DNA from 4 places in the Anaerobacillus sp. genome. Region 3 is predicted to be linked to each of the others. Evidence: riboswitches for the same ligand, from Rfam matches in the RefSeq annotation. Region 3 holds a riboswitch; each other region holds the start of a gene.
What was found. A riboswitch is a leader RNA that binds a small molecule or an ion and turns the genes downstream of it on or off. The one in region 3 is predicted to bind thiamine pyrophosphate.

Region 1 (5,917 bases), on a different contig from region 3:
CTCCCCTTCTTTAACGTCGAAGTTTAAGCCAGTTAGGATCGACTTGTTACTAGTTTCATAGGAAAAAGATACATCTTTAAACTGTAACGAAAACTTACTCATCAGTAGGCCACATTTGCAAATGATAAGACATGTCCCAGAACATATATTCATACCTTGTTGTGTTTAGGAAGATCTCTTCTAACCGCTGCAAATCTTTTTCTGGTAATCCGTCTGTTAAATTGTCAAGGAGTTCAATGCACCATAAAGCTAACTGGCCAAACTCCTCTGAGCTATACATTTTAATCCATTCTCCATAAAACTCGTGATCACTAGCACCAGGAATTTCATTTAGCTCTTTACCGATTTCCCAGTAGCTCCACATACAAGGAAGAATTGCCGCTACAAGATCTGCTAATGTACCATTTTGTCCAACATGTAACATATAGTGCGTATATGCCAAAGTTGTTGGTGACGGCTTTGCTGTTGCAAACTCTTCTTCGCTTACTCCGAATTTTTTCGCATATTGGCGGTGTAATGACATCTCCTCATTAAGAGTAGAATTTAGTAAACTAGCAAAACGTCCCATCGTTTCCACATCAGTAGCTTTTACAGCACCAAGCGCAAACAACTTCGCATAGTCAATTAAATATAAATAATCTTGAACCATAAAAAAACGAAACTTTTCTTTATCAAGAGTTCCATCACCAATTGCTTGAACAAACGGATGGGCATGATTTTTGCGCCAGATTGGCTGGAGTTCAGTATAAAGACGTTCACTAAATTTCATTATTAACACTCCTTCTTTTTTGTATGGGTCCAGTTATAGATAAACTGAGTAATCACCTTTGTAAATTCAACTAATTGCTCAATCGATACATGCTCATTGACAGCATGGGCGTTTTGAATATGGCCAGGACCATAGATAACCGTTGGGATCCCTGCATCCCCTAGCCACCCACCATCAGTCACCGTTGGCGATACATCAATGATTGCCTCTTTTCCTGAGACAAGCTTGTGGGCATTTCCCAGTTGCTTTACACCTAGATGATTTGGATCGACTTCAAGAGATGGAAAGATTTCACCACGATCTTCAATCATCGAAGTTCCTCCCCATGTAAATAAAGGTGGATTTTCTCTTAACCAAGGGTCGCTGTTAGCAACTGTTAATAGATGTTCTTCAATCTCTTTTGCTACTTGTTCGTAAGACTCATTTGGATAGTAGTGCACGGTAATCCAAAGCCTACATTCATCAGCAATAAATGCGGCATGTCTACCACCCTCTATTACCGCAGGGTTAATTGTGTTAGTCCCTGGTGGAAACCCTTGATAGCTTTTAGTTATGGCCCAATGTCGTTCAAGATCTTGTAAGCCAGCAATGATCTTCATCATTTTTTCAATGGCACTTGCCGCAAAAAGTTGGCCTCCGGCGTGAATCATATTTCGCCTTGTCGCGTCATGATAGGTTTGCTTACTCTTGACCGTAACCCATCCAGTAATGACGCCTCCTTGCCCTTGGATATGTAAATCACTCGTATCAACAACGACAGCAAAATCGGCTTTATACCCTCTTTCGCAGCATTGCAATGTACCTGCCTCGCCGACTTCCTCACCAATCACCGACTGAAAAATTAAATCACCAGGGAGGTCAATTCCGGCCTCCTTAAGTAATTGCAAAGCAAACAACGCAGAAGCCAACCCAGCTTTCATGTCAGCGGCACCACGACCTATCACGACGCCATCTCTTACAATCGGAACAAAAGGATCTGTTTCCCATTGCTCATCCTCACTTACTTCTGCAACATCAATATGGCCGTTAATGATCAAGCTTTGATGCCTTGAAGAACCACTTCCTCGTCGAACCCCAACAACATTAGGATCATTCGGGTAGACGTCCCACATATCAATCTCAAAACCTAATTCACTCAAGAAGTTAGCAACAAAATCTTGCGCTTCCTTCGTATTTCGTGCAGGCGGTGCTGGTGTTTTAAATGAAATTAGCCTACTTACGAGCTGAAGTAGTTCCTCTTGTCGTGCTTCGATTTGTTCTAATACGATTTTTAATCTTTCTTCCATGCATACAGCCCTCCTAAAATAGAAAAACCACTTCAAAATGAAAGAAGTGGTTTTGGACAAGACAAGATTAATTAGGTATTAAAAAACTAACTAACGATGTATGTATTTGCACTTCTTCCCTACGCTAGAATGACCTAGATCAGGTTATAAGGGTTAAGACATCCGTCTCTCTCAGCTTGTAAAGCGCCCCTAGAGTGATAATTATGAAGTTTTTAAGAATATTTCTTTAATACTATTTATTTGTATCACACTTGAGAATTTTTTTCAAATATAGTTATTCTTAGTCATTCAATTATTCTTCGAGAACACCGGGTATAATCTATCTCATTTAATTTGAAACTAAAACAAAAGGACTAAATCAAAAGCTGAGATTTAGTCCTTTTAGATTAGGCTACTATTCTTTTAACGAATTTCTACGAACAAGTCGTCGTTGAAAGTAAATGAAGATTGGTAGTGGAATGACAATCCAACCAAAACTCTTAATCAAGTTGTTTTTTGCTTGAAGGATAGAATTTTCTTTTTGTGAAGCCACCATCGCGTCATAATTAGCTCTCAATTGCTGTTCAGTCAATTTCTCTGCGTTTTCTTCTCCTGATTTTTCAAAGCTTGGGTCACCCCAACGTTTATACTCCTCAAATGACTGATAATACGGAGAAGGGGCATAAATATCAGCCAAAGCCATAAATGCGGCAACGCTTCCACCAATTGTCATCATCAGCGTGGCAAATAAAACTAAATAAATGTAAACATTTTTAATCACGTCTTCTCCCCCTTTTTCTGAATTTCCTTTCACAGCTCCAGCAATAAGTAAAATAATAAATACGAAAATAATCATTGGAACAAACGATGCGAAGATCATCAAACTTCCCCACTCCTTTTATAAGGGTGAATTTCTAAAACAAATGAAAGAGTTTCCTGAGCCTTTATTGATAGCTCGTCGCACAGGAAAAACCTATTTAATATATAGTCGTCTCTTTTCGGTTTATGTTACATGAAAATAAATAAACATTTTACATTAACAAGTGGAATTACGGCATTAAATGACCACGCGATGCAACATAAAGAGAATACCATTCTTCTCTAGACATTTGTTCTGCTTGTTTTGTTGCATCCTGACAGTTTTTAATCCGTTGTTCATTAGCTGTTCCAATTACAGGCTGGATCATCGCTGGATGACGCATTAGCCAGGCGAGGACGATGGCTTCTTGTGTGGTTTCCTTGTTTATCGCCATTTCTTCGACTAATTGTTTTGTTTTTAAATAGGTATCAGTAGGGTTTTCTACTTCGCGGCCTGAATAAATACCGTTTGCTAATGAACCCCATGCTTGAATTTGAATATTCTCTATTCGACAGTGTTCAATAATACCATCGGAAAAGTTATATTCTTTGCCAGCATTCTGATTAACGAGTACTCCAGTTTCAAGCCAATCAAGTTTATGTAAGTTCATTTCCAGTTGGTTGGCAACGAGTGGTGCTGAACAACAGCTTTGTAAAAAGCGCATTTGTGCGACATTCATATTCGAAACACCGAAGTGACGGACTTTTCCAGATTGTTGCAACATGTCAAAGGCTTCGGCAACCTCTTCGGGGTCCATTAATGGATCTGGTCGGTGCAGAAGTAAAATATCTAGTTGGTCAATTCCTAATCTAGTTAATATACCCTCTGTAGAGGCAATAATATGCTCTTTTGAAAAATCGTAGCGATTAGGGATATCCCCTTCTGGAAAGCGAATTCCACATTTCGATTGAAGCACCATTTTTTCACGAAGTTCAGGACGGCGCTTCAACACTTCACCAAACACTTTCTCGGCTTTCCCAAACGTATAAATATCAGCATGATCAAACATCTTTATCCCGATAGAAAGAGCTGTATCGACGACTCTTTCTGCATGCAATATGTCTTTTTCTGTAATCGGATTTTGATTCCAACCTCCACCTAGTCCCATACATCCAAAGACAAGCCTACTTGATGAGATATTCCGTTGTTGTAATGGTAGTACTTTCATCTAATCATCTCCTCTAAAATCTACTAACAATTATACACATTTTGTCGATTAGCAGCTAATAAATCTTGTCCATTCAAATGAAGATTGAGTCTAAATGGTAACGCACTATCCCCTCTATTAAGAAGTGGTCATACAGAACAGGTCTCTAAAATTCATTAGATACAGTAGCGAAGCGTAAAAACTCAGCGACTTTTCAGAGAGGACCCTTCATATTTAAACTCATGAAATTCCTAATTGCTACTCATACTATTGGTAGGAGGGGTGTTAGTGTGTTGAAATATAGTTTTCTCATGCTTTTATTATTTTTCGTTCAAACTCTTGATGTTTCAGATAATGTCTACTTACAACTAGAGGGAGAAACAGTGGCGATTGTCAATCGGGCTGAGTTCCAATCTGTTCTTGGTAATTCACTGATTGATGTTGAGAAGTATCAGGAATTTATCGAGAAACTAGATCTCCAAATTCAAAAAGAACCTTTGAATGCTAGTATCGACAAATATGGAACAGTTGTTCCCGAGCAACTTGGATATAAACTAGACCGTCAAAACTTTACAAAAGAATTTTATACATATTTCTACGGCCAAGGCACTAAGAAAATAAATGTTCCGACAATCCCAATTTATCCTAAAGTTGATAGTGAGCTTATAGCCAATATTCGTGTTAAGCAAATCGGTCAATACATGACCTACTTTAATCGCCACAAAAAAGGTCGGGTTCAAAATATTAAACTTGCTGCTGAAGCAATTAACAATCACGTCGTTTTTCCTGGTGAAATCTTTTCATTTAATAAGGTGGTCGGCAAAAGAACTTTTGAAAAAGGTTATTTACCTGCACCTGTGATTATTCGAGGAAGAGTATATCGAGACTTTGGCGGCGGTATCTGCCAAGTTTCATCGACTTTATTTAATGCTGTCGATCGCGCCGGCGTAAAAATTATAAATCGTTATTCACACAGTAAGCGTGTCCCGTATGTTCCACCAGGTCGCGATGCTCAAGTAAGTTGGTATGGTGCTGATTTCACTTTCGAAAATATCCATAATCAACCGATCTTAATTCAAGCAAATGTATATGGTGGGTCACTTCAAATTACGATCCATTCATCGGATGTCATTAATTTTCAATCGCGCTATGTACCTAATGCTCCTGAGGAAAGTCCTTTATAATTGTTATATATTGATTTGCTTTTAGTTAAGCGGATGATCTTTTTTCTATTGGGTTAACTCTCGGGCATTTGTAGGCATTTCAAGGTGAAGGAGCAGCAAAGGATAGGACAGAAGCTGTTCCTAACCTTTGCAAATGAATATTTTACAAATATATACAAATGATATTGTAAAACACAACAGGAGGAAAGAAATGGGAACTGGCCAAAAAGAAATGTTAAACAAAATAACAGATATGCAAGAACAATTAAGTAGAGTTCAGATTGAATATTGGCTACAATACACGAACCTAACAACCGTACGATTTTGGATCGTTTTTTTGATGTTCGTAATCCCTTTAATTGTTTTATACTTTCGGATAGACAGAAAAATCATCTTTCTTTTAGGTTTCTATGGTTTTAATGTTCACATTTGGTTTAGTTATATTAATATATGGGGGGTGAAACAAGGATATTGGGATTATCCTTACGAACTTCTGCCATTTATACCAGGAAATATATCGTTAGATTCATCGCTTATCCCAGTTTTATTTATTTTTGTTTATCAGTGGTGCCTGAACCGTAATAAGAATGTTCATTTATATTCGCTAGCATTAATCGCATTCTTATCGTTCGTTTTTAAACCAATTCTAATGGGTGTAGATTTGTTTAACCTAAATAAAGGTGTAAATCCTATTCACATATTTATTTTGTATTG
Region 2 (5,917 bases), on a different contig from region 3:
GACGTTTGCCAATAAAGAAAATCCCATTTTCATATGACATACCTTTAATCAATGAAGCTCCACACTCCTTTAAAACTGTTTTGACCTAATCACTGACCAATACTTATTTGTTAATATATCTGAAAGGCCAGCTTCTAAAGAGTGAAGCCTATTAAAGCCCACTAATTGATGATCTATCCATGTATGAACATATGTAAATGTTGCATTGTATGAATGATCGTCATCCAACTGAAGGACAACCTCCACTTCACCGCGATTACCATAGCTTTCATGCTCAATAATTTGATTAGGAAATGTAAAAATAACCACATTATCAACTAATTCACCAGAAATAGACTGCAATTGTTCATTTCCTTTTAGTAGAGACAACTCCGCAGAAAGATAATTTTCGGTAGTGATCACCTTTCCATCTTCACGTACTAGAGATATCATTATATAATCATCCCCAATTAAACCATCAACAGGCATCTGCGTCCAATCCCATGCTCCTGTTAGCCTTACTTCTTTCCCATTCCTATTTACATCTAAAGAGATGGTAATATCGTTTTGTAACGATTCATTCGTAGCTGTCTCACTATTATTAATATAATGAAAACCAAAATAAAATAATAAAAACATCACACTTACAGGTAGTAAAAAAACAAACTTATTCACATTTCCCCTCCGAATCTACATATTTCATTATATAAGTAACGATATAACGTTACTGTGACTAGCATAGCACTTATTGATACGCATGTAAAAATACTTAAAAGATGTATAAAAAAGACTGTTCAGAAGTATCCTATACTTTTTAAACAGTCTCTGGTTTATTCTAACTATCTATTCAGCCGATATGCACTATGCTTAGTCGGTCCAATTCCCTTACCAATACATAAAGAATGTTCAATTGCTGCTTGAATAAAGTTCTTTGCAGTTGTAACAGCTGTTTTAATATCTTCACCTTTAGCTAATTCAGCTGTAATAGCGGCTGCAAACGTACACCCCGTTCCATGTGTATGAATCGTTTTTATTCGTTTTGCTTCAAAATAGTGAAAGTTTTCACCATCAAAAAGAACATCAATCGCTTCATTTTCACCTTCTAAATGGCCGCCTTTTAATACAATAAACTTCGGTCCAAGTTTATGTAAAGCTTCAGCCGCTAGCCTCATTTCACTGATTGTATCAATAGCACTTAAGCCAAGTATTTCACATGCTTCTGGAATATTAGGCGTAATAACTGTTGCTAATGGAAGCAACTTTGTTACTAATGCATCCATTGCTTGTTTTTGTAAAAGAGGTGCTCCACCTTTGGCAATCATTACTGGATCAACGACAATATTTTTCACATTATAGTATTGCAACTTAGCAGCGACTAAATTAATAATTTCCTCTGAAAAGAGCATTCCGGTCTTAACAGCATCAGTTCCCATATCTTGAAAAATCGCGTCAATTTGACCTTCAATGGCATCAAGCGTTTGTGGAAATACTCCGTGTACCCCTAACGTATTTTGCGCTGTTAACACCGTAATAACGCTCATACCAAAAACATCACGTTCTTGAAATGTTTTTAAATCTGCTTGTATGCCTGCGCCACCACCACAATCAGAACCAGCTATCGTTAATGCTTTTCCTATCATCATTCTATACCCTCTTTTCTTTTTTAAAGGTACCCTATAGAGCCTTCCCCGTAAGAGTCAGTCACATTGCGTGAGTAGCTATAGACTGAGTTGCTGTCTCACCCATATGATCAACCACCGCCAACAAATTGGACAATTTCAATTTTCATTCCTTCAGATAGCTTTGTTTGGGTTCGTTGTTCAATCTCTATAATTGAACCATCTACTTCTGTAACAACAAGGTTTTCATCTAATTTAAAATGGTTTACGACATCTGCTAAAGTTTCAAGTTCTAGTTCAGTCTCTTCACCGTTAATCACTATAATCACTTAACACTCATCCTTTCTTCTATTTTTTTTATGAATAATTGACAAGCTTTTGTTACATTCTCATTACCAACAATTTCACTGATCGCACAAATTCTAGTTGCCCCCGCATTTAGTACTTGATCAACATTGTGAAGTTTAATTCCCCCAATTGCTACGAATGGTATTTTAATTTCTTTTACTACTTCCTCGATATATTTAGTTGTTACAGGATCAACAACATCGACTTTACTTTTAGTTGGAAAAATTGGCCCGACTCCAATATAGTCAGCACCGTTCACCTCTGCCTCACGTGCTTCTTCAATTTTGTGAGTTGAAATACCGATAATTTTATTTCCCCCTAGAATTTTACGTGCCTCAAGCAGTGGCAAATCATCTTGTCCGATATGAATTCCATCTGCATCTACTGCAAGTGCCACATCAATATGGTCATTTATGATTAAAGGAATATTGTATTTTTCAGTTAAACCTTTTAGTAGCTTTGCCTTTTCAAGAACTTCTTTTTTACTACTATTTTTATCTCGAAGTTGAATAATATCAACACCACCGATGATGGCTTCTTCCATGACTTGAACTAACTCTCTACCTTTGTGAAATTCTTCTCCTGTAATTGCATATAACTTAAAATCTCGCATTTGGTTACCTCCATAAAATGTTATTGAACCAGGTGAAACAAATTCTAACCGAAAAAAAACCGTACCCGCTGTTAGAAAGACGGATTACGGCTAGTAAGTAGCATAAGATCGGCGACTTTCCTACGCTGGTGTAACCCAGATCAGGTTCAAGGGTAAAAGGATAACCTTTTTCTCAGCCAAGAAGTTGGCACCCCTAGTCTTTACTAAAGTTTAAAGATGTCGAGTGGAAAAATTAAGAGCTAGACCTAACTCGATAATTTAATTATGACAGAAAATAAGTTAATTTCAATCCTTTTGCTTACCAATATAGTAGTGAATGAATTTCTCTGTTATTTATATCAATAATATTTTCTAGTTGATAACCAAACAAAAGCCAACGGCCGTCAGGAGAAAGTTTGATTGGATAATTAGTATCTATAGAGATAATCTCCTTCGTTATACCAGTCTCAATTTGAAAAGAAACTATTTTGTAGCCATCTGGGTAATCAAAAACATCACCACTTGTATTTGGCTTAATTAGATAAAATGTTCTGCTAGGTGTATGAAAATCGTGATTCGGTATCCACCATTGCCCAGAGTATGTATTTAAAATCGGAACTTGAAGATTTTCAAGCTCCTTTTTTGACTCTGAGTGATAAAAAAGATAGTTCGACTTTTGAAGTGTAGAATCAGCAGTTGAAATCGTTAAGAAAAAATCACGATAGCCAAAAAAGGCAATGACATCATCTGCTATTTTCATTTCACGATCTGTCCTTTTATTATACGAAAACAAAGGGGCATAGTAGCTAAGTGAAAACGAGTCCCATTTCAAATATGCCATTTCTTCCTCTGCAATCCATTGTAAATAATAGTAATCAAAATCAAAATTTGTTAAGCTTTTTGAACGAAGATTAAAGTTTAACATCTTCATTGAATAATCTTCCTGTAAAACAGCAATGACCAATTCATTTTCCTTATAAGGATTCCAATATAGGTGAAATTCATCGCCAATCCCCTCTAGTTTATGAAGGACCTCACCAGTTTTGTTAATAAAATATAGCTCTTTTTGACCGTTAATAGTGGCTACTTCAATAGTAAAGATTGAGTTATCAGGATTAGCCTCCAAATGTAAGATTGGTTCATTTATTTGAAAAAATACTTCTTCCTCGCCTGTCAAAATATCAAACTTATAAATATAAGAAATTCCACTTTCATCACTCAAATATAAAATCGTATCTTGATCAAACCATTCATTTACCGTTACAAAACTATACATATTGACTCCGATCGTTTGTAACTGTTCTGGTTTTGTTAATAGTAGTGGGACACCCGATTTATAAGTTAGATTTGAGGAGTGCATGCTTACATCGTTAACATGTAAAATCTCATCAAACTTGTTGCAACTAGTAAGTAAAATAAGTCCTATGATGATAAAAATAGTTTTCAACATTTCGCACCCTCCTCGTTTCCCTTTTATCATTATCGCATTAATCGACAACTGTAACAAATTAAAAAAGCCAAGCTCTATTAATTACGAGCCTGACCGCAAACTAGTTTCATTTATTTATCTTTTGTTTAATTAACCAAACTGCACCAATAACTCCAGCATCATTACCTAGGGTAGCAATGGTAATCTCTGCTCCCTCGGCTACTCTTGGTAAGGCGTACAGATTGAAATGTTTATTAAGATGTCTTAGTAATATGTCTCCAGCCTTTGAAACTCCACCACCAATGACAATTTTTTCTGGATTAATCGCATTAGCCAGATTGGCGATTGCTAATCCTAAATGAAAACATACCTCGTCTATAACTTGCAACGCTATATTGTCCTCATTATTAGCACAATCAAACACATCTTTTGCTGTAAGTTTCCCTTTACGAATTAGGATTGCTGAAAGCTCACTATCAGTATTTTCATTTACCATTTCTGTTGCAATACGGGCAATACCTGTTGCTGATGCAATCGTTTCTAAACAACCTGTTTTCCCGCAATTACATGGTGCCCCCCCAGTTGCAAGGGATGTAATATGTCCAATTTCACCAGCCATTCCATTAACCCCATGAAGAATGTTTCCATTGGCAATTAGACCGCCTCCAACACCAGTGCCTAAAGTAACAGCAAGTAAATTTTTCGCACCATCGCCTGCTCCACGCCACATTTCTCCAAGAGCAGCTAAATTAGCATCATTATCTACGACTACAGGAAGGCCTGTTTCAACTTCAAGACGATCCTTTAAAGGGAAATCAGTCCAACCAATATTTACGGCTTTATAAATAAAGCCTGTTTCCATATTAATAAATCCTGGTGCCCCAACGCCAATTCCTGCTAACTTACTTTTAGGTTCATTTAATTCATCCATTTTCATAAAAATAGCTTTACAAATATCAGTAGTTATATGTTTTCCCTTATCCTCAACATTTGTAGGAATTTCCCATTTTGTGATCATTTCACCATATGTATTGATTATTGCCATTTTAATAGTTGTTCCACCAATATCAACACCAACGTACCAATGATTATCCATTTTATCAACCTCTTTGCATTAATCTTTTTTCTGTGTTCCCATCAAAAAACAGTAAATCTTTATAATGAAAAAACAGTCGAACTCGCTCCCCTTTTTCAATTTTACCACTTTTTTTAATTTGGGCAACTAAAGGTTGAGAGCCTAAATTTGAATAGATCTTATAGTACTCTTCTTCCTCCTGCAAAATGTGAATTGGAGCTTCAAATGACACACCATCACTACTACAAACGGGCTTGTCTACTACATGAAAGCTTGTTGATTTTACGCCAAGCAAAAGTTTTTGTCCTTCATAGAGCTCCTTTTTTCGAGTAAGTTCTTCAGGAAGATAAAAGGAAATTCCACTTGTCATAAACAAATGATCTTTTAAATAACCACTTAAAAAGGTTATGCCATCCCCCCTTAAGTATTTAGCAACAAAAACATGTTCTTGTTCTTCTAAAAGAACACTTGGAACGCCGATTTGAAGAAGCTTCTTTTGATGAATAACCGCTATACGATCACAAAAATGAAGCCACTCCAATACATAACTACTAAAAATAATAACGGGACAATCTTTCCAAAAACGGAGTTTTTCCTGCATCGTTGCTATAATCACTTTCCTTTTACTATTCGGTAATTGATAAAACGGTTCATCAATAACAATAAGACTCGGTTTCAATAAAGTTGCTCTGACAAAAGCAATAATTACCTTTTCTTGCAGCGATAAAGTATTCATCTCTCTTTCAATTTCCAATAAGAAGGAAAATTTTCGTAATGCGGAGTTAATCTCCTGACTAATTTCTTTTTCAGATACGCCTCTAAGCTTTAGTGGAAAGGCTAAATAGTCATAAATTGAATCTCTCCCATTTTCTAAT
Region 3 (5,917 bases):
ACAGTTATGTTGATTTTACTGCATACTCAATCAATCGATGAATTCATGGACAGTCTTGCCCACCTAAAGGTACCGCCAATCATTATCACGATTTTGTTACTATCTTACCGCTATGTATTTTTATTTTTTGATGATATTCAAAAAATGCAATTAGCTGCTAGATCTCGTTTTTTTTCGGGTGGGATTTCAATTCGTAACTTAAAAGTTTACGGGCAACTCACAGGAGGTTTGCTTATTAAATCTCTTGACCGTGCTGAAAATGTATACAACGCTATGACTGCCCGCTGTTTTAATGGAACGATTCGCCATCGTGAAAAACAAGCAATTAACCGCTGGGATATTTTAAAAACGACTATTCCATTTCTCGTTATTATCACCTTAATTACCATTGAGAGATTGGATCTTTTTTAAAGCAGTGATAAAAAAGCTGAACATGTAAGAAAAAACACAAGCCCCCAGCTGCTACAACCTCGTGACCTTCACGGCATATGTGACGGTTTTTTGCAAGAGCAAGAAACTCGTCGAAAACATCTGCAATTCAACGAGTAATCGCAGGGGCAAGAAAACTCCTTCGAAAACATCTGCAATACAACGAGTAATCGCAGGAGCAAGAAAACTCCTTCGAAAACTTCTGCTTTACAACGAGTAATCACAGGAGCAAGAAAACTCCTTCGAAAACATCTGCTTTACAGCGAGCCATCGCAGGAGCAAGACAGCTTTTATGTTAAAACTATACTTCAAAAAGTGTCCGTCACCTCCGTTTAAGTAGAGCTTTGGGATAAACCTCCGCTCTCTATAACGTTCCTTAAGGTAGACGGACACTTCTGTCTATTAATAATACAGACTCTCAGTCCAATTGCACTTCTTGCATTTGCGTATAAAAGCTGTTTCTAAAAAGTCGTGATTACAACCATCTTGAAGTAATTTCAGTTTTAGCTGAAGTTGCCTCTTTTTTATCTCTAATGATCGGATTTCTGCTATTAGCTGATGAACAGGATCAACGTTACTTGTAGATTTTTGCTCCATCACGAACGAACTCCTCTGCTTTTTGCTTCATCCCTTCATCAATTACTTCTATTCCGGACTTCCCATCTTCGTAAGCGGTATTGCGAATGTCATGTGAGATCCTCATCGAACAAAACTTAGGACCACACATTGAGCAGAAATGGGCAGTCTTGGCACCTTCAACCGGAAGAGTTTCATCATGAAATTCGCGGGCTCGCTCTGGGTCAAGGGAAAGGTTAAATTGATCGTGCCAACGAAATTCGAAACGAGCTTTTGATAAAGCGTCATCTCTCATTTGCGCTCCGGGATGCCCTTTCGCTAAATCAGCCGCATGTGCTGCTATTTTATAAGTAATTACACCTTCACGAACATCATTTTTATTCGGTAAACCTAAATGCTCCTTTGGTGTCACGTAGCATAACATCGCTGTTCCGTACCAACCAATCATTGCTGCTCCGATAGCCGACGTGATGTGGTCATACCCCGGGGCAATATCGGTCGTAAGCGGTCCTAACGTATAAAATGGCGCTTCCTTACAAATTTCAAGTTGTAAATCCATGTTTTCCTTAATTTTATGCATTGGGACATGACCTGGTCCTTCGATCATGACTTGAACATCATGCTTCCAAGCGATATCCGTCAATTCCCCCAAGGTTTTCAGCTCAGCAAATTGCGCTTCATCATTAGCATCAGCAATTGAGCCTGGTCTTAAGCCATCCCCAAGAGAAACAGCTATATCATACTCTTTTAATAGTTTACAAATCTCTTCAAAATGTGTGTAAAGAAAATTTTCTTGATGATGTGCTAAACACCATTGCGCTAATATGGAGCCACCACGTGAGACGATTCCGGTCATTCGATTTATCGTCATCGGAATATAGCGAAGTAGTACCCCGGCATGGATTGTAAAATAATCTACTCCTTGTTCAGCCTGCTCAATTAACGTGTCACGATACACTTCCCATGTTAAGTCTTCAGCAATCCCATTCACCTTTTCAAGAGCTTGATAGATTGGCACTGTCCCAACAGGAACTGGTGAATTACGCACAATCCATTCTCTTGTCGTATGAATATTTTTGCCAGTCGACAAATCCATAATCGTATCTGTGCCCCATCTTGTTGCCCACGTCATTTTTTCAACTTCTTCTTCAATTGAAGATGTTACCGCGGAATTTCCAATATTAGCATTAATTTTCACATGAAAATTACGACCAATAATCATTGGCTCACTTTCTGGATGGTTAATATTATTCGGAATAATCGCACGTCCACGAGCAATTTCCTCACGTACAAATTCAGGATCCATATTTTCACGAATCGCTACAAACTCCATTTCTGGTGTAATGATCCCTTTTTTTGCGTAATGCATTTGCGTGACGCATTTCCCTGCTTTGGCACGGAGTGGTTTGCTTACTCTGTTTGGAAACCACTCGAGATTAGCACGGGGATCATCGTTTTTATAACCATTATCTTCTGGTTTAATTTCTCTACCTTCGTATTCTTCTACATCTCCACGTTCTGAAATCCAGTTTGCCCTAATTTTCGGTAGGCCCTTTCGAACATCAACTTCATAACCCGCATCTGTATACGGGCCACTAGTATCATATACTCGTACAGGCGCATTTTCGCTACTGCCTGCAATCCCTGTTGTTGGCGTTAACTCAATCTCTCGCATTGGGATTTGAATATCCTTCCGAGACCCCTGAACATAAACCTTCCTACTAGCTGCAAACTGTGACTTTAACTCAATCGACATTTCTTTTTGCATTGACAATGTAACTTCCTCCTCAAATCGAATTTGCGACTGAAGATACAGCAAATAACGGGAAACTATCCTTTCTACATAAAAAATCGGGCTCTGTTTAACAGAACCCGACTCGTAGTAGATAGAAGAAAAATCAAAGAAAGAGACAAAAATGCCACCCTCTTGTATTTTACTACTTCCCTCCGCTGGTATCATCCAGATCAGGTTCCAAGGGTCAAAGAATGCATTCTTTTCTCAGTCCGGCAATTTGGACTCCCCTAGTAGACTTTTCTCTATTATCATAACGTATAATTTTAATAAATAGTACCATTAATTTCTAATTAAGGTTTTTTTTGATAAATAATTCACTTATACCAAGGCTTTGAAGCGTCAAAAATTTTAGTTAGCGTTGTTTTAAATAAAGAATGGGACAACAAGTGGCGCTACTATCGCTGTGAAAATTGCCGCTAAGCCCATCGCCACTCCTGCAACAGCGCCTTGAAGCTCCCCTTCAGTAGCCGCTTGCGCCGTTCCTTGACCATGAGAGATTGTCCCTAGGGCTAACCCTCTTGAAAGAGGGTGATTAATGTTCGTCAAATTCATTAACCATGGTCCAATCATTGTGCCAAGAATTCCAGTTGCCACAACAAAGGCAGCTGTTAAAGCTGGATCACCACCAATAATAGAAGCAATCTCCACAGCTACAGGTACCGTTACTGACTTTACACTGACAGATGCTAAAATTTCATTAGAAAGAGTTAGCAGTTTTGCTAACAATACTGCTCCAACGATCGTCGACATTGTTCCTAAGATGATCCCAACTAACGCAGGTCCACTATGTTTTTTTATAATCATTCGATTTTTATATAATGGAACAGCTAAAGCAACTGTAGCTGGACCTAATAAAAACGTCATAATATCCTTGGCAACTGTGTAATCCTCGAATGTCAGACCAAACGTAACTAAAATAGTCATGATAATAGCTGTACTGAAAAATACAGGTGTTGTAAAAGGCGACGGATAACGCTTCCCTACTACTTTTGATAACAAATAGGCAGCCACCGTAATTGAAATGCTAAGCAGAGTGACGAGAACGATCATTTTCTGCACCTACTTTCTTTTCAGCTAAGCTTTGTGATATTGCACCTGTCACGTAAATTCCGATTGCGGCGCTTCCAATAATAACAATAAGCAAGGAAATGCCATTTTGTAAAAATAACGGTCCAAAATTCATTAAACCTACGGCAATTGGAATAAAGAAAAAAGCTAAATGTTTAATTAGAAATGTGGATGCTTCTTCTACCCATTTTAAAGGAATTACACCCGTTAATAAAAGACCAAACAAAATAACCATCCCCAGTACATTTCCTGGCAGAGGTAAATTGAAAACTCCAACTAATAAATACCCTACTTCATTTATAAGCCAAAGAAAAAATAATTGAATAAAAATAATAAGCGTTTTTTTCATCGTTGCAAAACTCCTATCTTTGCTGTCTCAACAAAACTATTCTAGCATATAATCGTCTTATAAATATAGAGAGGTTGTCTCGTTGGACAACCTCTCTATATTAAAGTATAAGAACTAATAGTTGCGAAGAAATTGCTACAAAGATTAATGCAATCGGATAAGCAGCAGCGTAGGCAATCGCAGGGTCTTCTGAATCGACTAAGTTGTTACAAGCCCCTAACCCTGGGGTACTTGTCATTCCACCACAAATTGCACCTAAAGAATGGATGATACTAAGATGGAATAACTTTTTCGCGATAAAAAATGCAACGACCATTGGCACTATTGTTATGATCGCCCCTCCAATAATTAAACCAACACCTTGTTGTAAGACAACTTCTACTAAGCCACCGCCAGCGGTTGTTCCAGCACCTGCTAGAAATAAAACCAAACCGACATCACGGATAACGCGATTGGACGGCTGATAAAATCTCGCTTGAATTGGACCGAGTTTACCGAAGTGACCAATAATGATAGCTACTAATAATGGCCCACCTGCGACTCCTAGAGTCATCGTCCCTAAACCTGGAATATGAATTGGCATCATCCCAAATAAAATTCCTAGTAGCAATATGATGCTTAGTGAAAAAATGTGGAGATTCGCTTCTTCATGTCGTCTCGTACCGAATAACTCTTCTACTGCTTTAATTCGTTCCCGACTACATACAACCGTTAAGACATCCCCTCGTTCTAAACGCCACGTTGCCGTAGGGGTAAATTCATAGCCGGCTCTTTCTAGTCTAGTAACAGTAACACTAAATTTTTCCCTCAAATTAATTTCGCGGAGACTCTTACCAATCATCGCAGTTGAATCAACAACAACTCGATACATTTGGAGATTTTCGCGAATGTTCACATTCGTTGTAACCTCTGAACCAAAAGCATCTCTCAGTTTATTTAAGTCCTCTGGGTATCCTACGACAATAATATCATCGCCTTTTAATAATACAGTATCATTTCGACCTAGAAAATTTCGGTCACCACGAATGACACGGCTTATAACGGCATTACTTTTTAAACTTTTCTGCAGTTCTTTTATTGTTTTTTTATGAACACTATCATTTTCAATTAAAATCGTTATTTTCTTTAATGAACTTTTATGTTTAATTGGACTAATTGTTTTTTGTAAATCCTTTTGTAAGTCAACTTTTAAAACTCTTGGAAAAAGCTGTACAAATAAAACAACAGCAATTACTCCAAAAGGATAGGCAATTCCATACCCTACTGAAACAATCGGATCTTTTGTTGCTTCGAGTGCAGCCGCTAACCCCGGTGTACTCGTAAGAGCGCCCGTCATTAACCCAATGCTTAAAGGCGCAGATAAGTTAAATACTTTCGATACAATAATGGTTGTAATTGTAGCAATTACGATAATTAAAAAACCTAAGATAGCAAAGACTAATCCGCTACTTCTCATCATTCGGAAAAAGCGCGGACCTGCCTGAAGTCCTACTGCAACGATAAACAAACTTAACCCTAAGTTTTGGACAATTCCAGGTATCTTATATCCAAAGTGGCCTAACACCATTGCAAACAGTAAAACTCCAGATGCCCCTAAATTTATTCCTTTAATCTCTAGCTGACCAATAAGAGATCCTACAAACAAAACAACAAATATAAGTATTAATGGATCATCTAATAACGTCATGACAACCTCCACT
Region 4 (5,917 bases), on a different contig from region 3:
TGACAAAATGGTGTACAATATATTTGTGATGAATTGAAAGGGGACATTTGATATGTCATCGTTTACTCATTTTAATGAACAAGGCCGCGCGAAAATGGTCGATATCTCAGAGAAGCACGAGACAGTTCGAACCGCTTTAGCCCAGACGAGTGTCGAAGTTAGTAAAGAAATCTTTGAGAAAATTCAAGAAGGTTCAATAGGAAAAGGGGACGTTCTCGGAGTAGCTCAAGTTGCGGGAGTTATGGCTGCAAAAAGAACAGCGGACTGGATTCCAATGTGTCATCCACTAGCCTTAACAGGTGTTGATGTAACGTTTGATTGGAGTACAAAAGAAGAAAATCACAAACTAAATATTTATGTAAAAGTAAAAACAAAGGGTAGTACAGGGGTAGAAATGGAAGCGTTAACCGCTGCTTCTGCGGTAGCTTTAACAGTGTATGATATGTGCAAAGCGGTAGATAAGGGAATGGTTATTGGACCTACATACTTAGTTGAAAAAACAGGCGGCAAAAGCGGCGATTTTAAACGAGAGAAAGAAGTAGAGTAAATCCTTATTTAAAAAGCTCAATTTAAAGTTGAAACTAATGATTTTCAGTAACCATTTGTGAATTGGTAAACAATGAAAGATAGTAAGTGAGGATTGAATGAATGGGGAGAAACCCATTGATTATGTTTTGTCCTTCTAGTTTTGAAGGTACAGGTTGGAGGCAGAATTATGAATATTGATCAAACGAAAATTCCTCAAGCGACTGCAAAACGATTACCTTTGTATTATCGATTCCTAGAAAATTTACAAGCGTCAGGAAAGCAACGGGTATCCTCTTCGGAATTAAGTGAAGCAGTGAAGGTAGATTCAGCAACAATTCGCCGTGATTTTTCTTACTTTGGTGCTCTAGGTAAAAAAGGGTATGGGTATAATGTAAATTACCTGTTGTCTTTTTTTAGAAAAACCTTAGATCAAGATGAGGTTACAAATGTTGCATTAATCGGTGTCGGGAACTTAGGAACAGCATTTTTACATTATAATTTTTCAAAGAACAATAGTACAAAAATTCAAATGGCTTTTGATGTCGATCCAAATAAAGTAGGGAAAGAACTTGGAAGTGTTCCCATTCATCATTTAGATGATCTAGAAAAAGTGTTAGATCAATCTGTTACGGTAGCAATTTTAACTGTACCGGTCTCGGTTGCTCAAAGGGTCGCTGATCGTCTAGTAGCTTCTGGTATAAAAGGGATCTTAAATTTTACACCAGCTCGACTCTCGGTCCCTACTAATGTTCGAGTTCATCACATCGATTTATCTGTTGAACTTCAGTCATTAATTTATTTTCTTAAGCATTACCCAATGTAAAATGGGAACGTTATTGCGCTAGACACGAATATAGGAGGTTATCACTTTTGTTTCAAAGTGGTAACCTTTTTTTATTTCAATAATAAGGGGTTTTTATTCTAATAAGTAAGCTAACATGGTATAGTAAAGAAAGAATATATTTCGGTAAACGAAAGGAAATTAAAATGAGAAATTTACTCCCCGAAAAGTGGCTTGTCGTAATTGCTGTTTTATTGGGTACTTTCACAATTATTTTAAACAATAGTATGTTAAATCCGGCAGTTCCTCATTTAATGAAGGTGTTTGGTGCTGATGCAGTATCTACTGGCTGGGTAATTACAATCTTCATGGTAACGATGGGAATAACAATGCCTTTAACCGGTTACTTAGGAGATAAATTTGGAAAGAAGAAACTTTATTTAATCGGATTATTAATATTTATCATCGGTTCTGTTTTAGGATCATTTTCATGGGATCTAGGTTCACTTATATTTTTCCGTGGGATTCAAGGAGTTGCCGGTGGAATTATGATGCCACTGTCAATGGCACTTATATTTGAAGTATTCCCTAGACATGAGCGAGGGCTCGCAACTGGAATTTGGGGAATTGCTGCGATGATGGCACCAACTATTGGTCCGACGATTGGTGGTATTATTATTGAGAAAGGTAGTTGGCAATGGCTATTTTTAGTTAATGTACCAACCGGACTTTTAGGTATTTTAATTGGTTGGAAGTACTTAAAGAATACGAATAGAGTAAAAGGGATTACTTTTGATAAGTGGGGCTTCGTGGCGGTTACCGTTGGTGTTGGGGCAATACTATACGCTCTAGGGAGAGTCTCAGCATTAGAACATCTAGTTCAACCAGCTAATCTAGCATTAATTTTTATTGGGATAATATCGCTATATCTTTTTGTGAAAATTGAACAACGGATTGAACAACCTTTGCTAGATTTAACGATTTTTAAAAATAAGGCTTATACCTATAGTGTTTGGATTTCAATCTCGACATCGTTAGCACTATTTGGAGGGATATTTCTTATTCCATTATTAGTTCAACATGTTTATGGTCTAGGACCAATCGTAACGGGATTAATTTTCCTACCTGCAGCACTTTTTACAGGTATTTTTATGACAGTTGGTGGTAGACTTCTAGATCGTAATGGTCCTCAGCTAGTTGTTACCTCCGGATTATTAATAACTGCAATTTTTACTATGCTCTTAGGGTTTATAACGATGGAAACATCTTTAATTTTGATTTTCGTCTTTATGGCAATGCGTGGGATTGGTCAAGGCTTTTCAACAATGCCTGCAACAACGGCGGGAATGAATGCGATACCTGAGAAGTTCATTTCAAGGGGTTCCGCGATGAATAATGTCCTAAGGCAAATTAGCTCGGCTTTAGGCATCGTCTTTATCTCGGTTTTCTATGAGGTTCGTAAAGTACAAGTTTTTCCTAATGTAGGGTCAATGGAAGAAGCTAGCTTACAAGCAATTAATGAGGGTTTCTTACTGTTAGGAGTTATTGCTCTTTTGACTGTGCCTTTTGGCTGGCTGTTAGGTAAAGCTAGTGAAGAACAAGAAAGTAAAAAAATATTATCTGCTTAGAAGACGAAAAAATAAATTTACAGAGCTATTTAGTATTAACTAATTAGTAATCTATGTTATGATGAAAAAAAGAATATGTTTCACAGCTACGGGAGCCTAGAAGACTAGGCTGAGAAGATGACTAATCTGTCACAGACCGTGTACCTGATCTGGATCATGCCAGCGGAGGGAAGACTGTTTTGTATTGAATTATCTTTACATGTCTTTAAGGCCGCATCGAGTATGATGTGGTCTTTTTTGTACATTCAACTGTTGAGAGAAAAATCTAGGTCGTTTGCTAGTATTCATTTAAAACAATCCTTAGGAGGAGAAACAATGACAAAAGATTTATTAACTATTGGTGGCGTAGAGTTAAATAGCCGACTATTAATTGGAACAGGAAAGTTTAATAACGATGCTTTAATTCCAGAAGTAATTGCTTCTTCACAATCGCAAGTCATCACTGTAGCCATGCGTCGTGTTGATTTTAATACGAACCAAGAAAATATTATGAAGTACATCCCAAAAGAAATGATCTTGCTACCAAATACTTCAGGAGCAAGAACAGCAGAGGAAGCGGTTCGTATTGCTAGACTTGCAAGAGCAGCCGGGATGGGGAATTGGATTAAAATAGAGGTTATCTCTGATCAAAAATATTTACTTCCTGATAATTATGAAACGATTAAAGCAACAGAAATTTTAGCTAATGAAGGCTTTATTGTTTTGCCTTATATGAGCCCAGATTTAATGGTCGCTAAAAAGCTAGAAGAAGTAGGGGCAGCAGCAGTTATGCCACTAGGAGCGCCTATTGGTACAAATCGTGGCTTGAAGACAAAAGAGTTAATTCAAATCTTAATTGAAGAATGTGAAAAGCCAGTAATTGTTGATGCTGGAATCGGGAAACCATCTCAGGCTTGTGAAGCTATGGAAATGGGAGCAGACGCTGTTTTAGTGAATACGGCAATTGCAACCGCTGGTGATCCAGTAGCGATGGGAGAAGCGTTTAAGGCAGCTGTTCAAGCTGGTCGAACAGCTTATTTATCAGGCGTAGGCACAGTGGCGAAACAAGCAAGAGCATCATCACCACTAACAGGTTTCTTACAAATTTAAATTTAAGCAGAGTTGTGATAGTAACAAAAAATAATCAGGGTCTCTATAAACCCTTAACAAGAAGGGAGCTTTCTCATGAGTTTTTACGATGAATACGAAAAGCTAAAGGAATTACCTTTTGAAACTATTTTCAAAAATTTTACGGAAGTAGATGTAAGAAGAGTTTTGCAAAAGCAGAGATTGACCCCAGAAGATCTACTAGTCCTTTTATCACCTGCTGCTGAAAACTTATTAGAAGAGATGGCCCAAAAATCACATGAATTAACAGTTCAGCATTTCGGGAGAACGATCTTACTATTTAACCCGATCTACATTGCTGATCACTGTGTAAATCTTTGTACGTATTGTAGCTTTAGTGTTACAAATCAATTCGAGCGCAAAAAGCTTTCAATGGAACAAATTGAAATTGAAGCGAAAGCGTTGGCTGATTTAGGTTTAAAGCACATCCTAGTGTTAACTGGAGAATCTAAAACACATACACCGGTTTCTTATATTGCTGATTCCATAAAAGTGTTAAAGAAATACTTTCCGTCAGTAGCGATTGAAATTAATCCACTGGATACTGAAGAATATAAACAATTGGTTGAAGCGGGCGTGGATGGGCTTACTGTTTATCAGGAAGTATATAATGAAGAAATTTATAAATCAGTCCATGTAAAAGGACCAAAACGTGACTACCGTTATCGAATGGATACACCTGAACGTGGTTGCGAGGCGGGAATTCGCCAAATTAATGTTGGCGCATTATTAGGACTAGATGATTGGAGAAAAGAGGCGTTTTTTGCAGCAATGCATGCCAATTATCTACAAAAGAAGTATTTAGATGCAGAAATTAGTCTATCATTGCCAAGAATTCGACCGCATCTAGGTGATTATCAACCAAAATCGATTGTTGAGGACCGTCATCTAGTTCAGGCAATTACAGCATTTAGGTTATTTTTACCGCGATCAGGAATTACATTATCAACGCGAGAACCTCAAGAGTTAAGAGATAATCTCATCTACTTAGGAGTAACGAAAATGTCTGCAGGTGCTAGCACAGAAGTCGGTGGATATTCGAAGTGCGACACGGGTACGGCTCAGTTTGAAATCTCAGATGAACGGTCATTAGCAGAAGTTCAACAAATGATTAGGGATAAAGGCTACCAACCAGTGTTGAAGGATTGGGAACTATTAGTTTAGATGGATTAGGCGAGAACCTGTTAACAACAGGTTCTCGTTTTATTTATCCTCTACTTTACGTTTCATCCTAAAGTATTTGATTGCAATAATAAAGTCATAAGTAGCAATAGCCATCAACGCTATTGTCCACAAATCCCATTCGCCGGTTCTTCCTTTTTGTTGTATTGCTAGATAAACAAAAGCTACAGCCATAAAAAGATACATAAAAGCCCAAAAAAGTGTTGATTTCATTTTATAATAGTCCTCCAATAAACCCTTGCATTTCTTCTAATTTTTTTTGTAGTTCCATTAAGCGGTCTCCGTATACGACCTGAACAATCATGACAAAGCTATTTAGTGCTACGTGAGCGACAATTGGAACAATAATCCGTTTTGTTTTTACATATAAGAATGAGAAAACCACACCCATAAACGCATATACAAGTAGATGTTCAAAATCCATATGGACAACCGCAAATATGACTGAGCTTATAATCGCCGCTATCCAAAAATTAAACCTTTTATAAAGGGTTCCGAAGATAATCATTCTAAAAATGATTTCTTCAAGGATTGGACCAATAACTGCAACGACTAAAATGAGAGCAGGAGTTGCTTTGGCAAATTCGACAATCATTTCGGTATTTTCTGAACCTGGTTCAATACCAAAAACAGAAACTTCGATAATGACTGCAACATATTGAGCCATAAATGCCATGAAAATACCAGCAAT

Region 1: it holds a riboswitch for thiamine pyrophosphate, as region 3 does, so the genes downstream of both, ACK4M9_RS03040 (acetylornithine deacetylase) here and thiC (phosphomethylpyrimidine synthase ThiC) in region 3, are expected to answer to the same signal.
Region 2: it holds a riboswitch for thiamine pyrophosphate, as region 3 does, so the genes downstream of both, thiE (thiamine phosphate synthase) here and thiC (phosphomethylpyrimidine synthase ThiC) in region 3, are expected to answer to the same signal.
Region 4: it holds a riboswitch for thiamine pyrophosphate, as region 3 does, so the genes downstream of both, ACK4M9_RS21715 (thiazole synthase) here and thiC (phosphomethylpyrimidine synthase ThiC) in region 3, are expected to answer to the same signal.

What each region holds. Positions count from the first base shown of each region.
Region 1 is NZ_JBKBWN010000002.1:197,935-203,851, reverse strand. Features, by position in the region: gene ACK4M9_RS03050 (ABC transporter ATP-binding protein) at 1-102, opposite strand, end outside; gene tenA (thiaminase II) at 95-769, opposite strand; gene ACK4M9_RS03040 (acetylornithine deacetylase) at 772-2,055, opposite strand; TPP riboswitch at 2,155-2,256, opposite strand; gene ACK4M9_RS03035 (hypothetical protein) at 2,450-2,917, opposite strand; gene ACK4M9_RS03030 (aldo/keto reductase) at 3,084-4,061, opposite strand; gene ACK4M9_RS03025 (VanW family protein) at 4,352-5,224, shown strand; gene ACK4M9_RS03020 (CBO0543 family protein) at 5,415-5,917, shown strand, end outside.
Region 2 is NZ_JBKBWN010000006.1:122,149-128,065, forward strand. Features, by position in the region: gene ACK4M9_RS10410 (MTH1187 family thiamine-binding protein) at 1-52, opposite strand, end outside; gene ACK4M9_RS10415 (hypothetical protein) at 70-654, opposite strand; gene thiD (bifunctional hydroxymethylpyrimidine kinase/phosphomethylpyrimidine kinase) at 819-1,622, opposite strand; gene thiS (sulfur carrier protein ThiS) at 1,730-1,927, opposite strand; gene thiE (thiamine phosphate synthase) at 1,924-2,559, opposite strand; TPP riboswitch at 2,660-2,764, opposite strand; gene ACK4M9_RS10435 (YqgU-like beta propeller domain-containing protein) at 2,858-3,988, opposite strand; gene ACK4M9_RS10440 (ROK family glucokinase) at 4,095-5,063, opposite strand; gene ACK4M9_RS10445 (ATP-binding cassette domain-containing protein) at 5,068-5,917, opposite strand, start outside.
Region 3 is NZ_JBKBWN010000007.1:118,731-124,647, reverse strand. Features, by position in the region: gene cbiQ (cobalt ECF transporter T component CbiQ) at 1-411, shown strand, start outside; gene ACK4M9_RS11780 (hypothetical protein) at 832-1,026, opposite strand; gene thiC (phosphomethylpyrimidine synthase ThiC) at 1,004-2,773, opposite strand; TPP riboswitch at 2,931-3,039, opposite strand; gene ACK4M9_RS11770 (LrgB family protein) at 3,164-3,850, opposite strand; gene ACK4M9_RS11765 (CidA/LrgA family protein) at 3,825-4,217, opposite strand; gene ACK4M9_RS11760 (aspartate:alanine exchanger family transporter) at 4,318-5,904, opposite strand.
Region 4 is NZ_JBKBWN010000030.1:7,085-13,001, reverse strand. Features, by position in the region: gene moaC (cyclic pyranopterin monophosphate synthase MoaC) at 53-547, shown strand; gene ACK4M9_RS21725 (redox-sensing transcriptional repressor Rex) at 716-1,351, shown strand; gene ACK4M9_RS21720 (MDR family MFS transporter) at 1,516-2,937, shown strand; TPP riboswitch at 3,016-3,126, shown strand; gene ACK4M9_RS21715 (thiazole synthase) at 3,253-4,026, shown strand; gene thiH (2-iminoacetate synthase ThiH) at 4,102-5,208, shown strand; gene ACK4M9_RS21705 (YdiK family protein) at 5,248-5,439, opposite strand; gene ACK4M9_RS21700 (CPBP family intramembrane glutamic endopeptidase) at 5,441-5,917, opposite strand, start outside.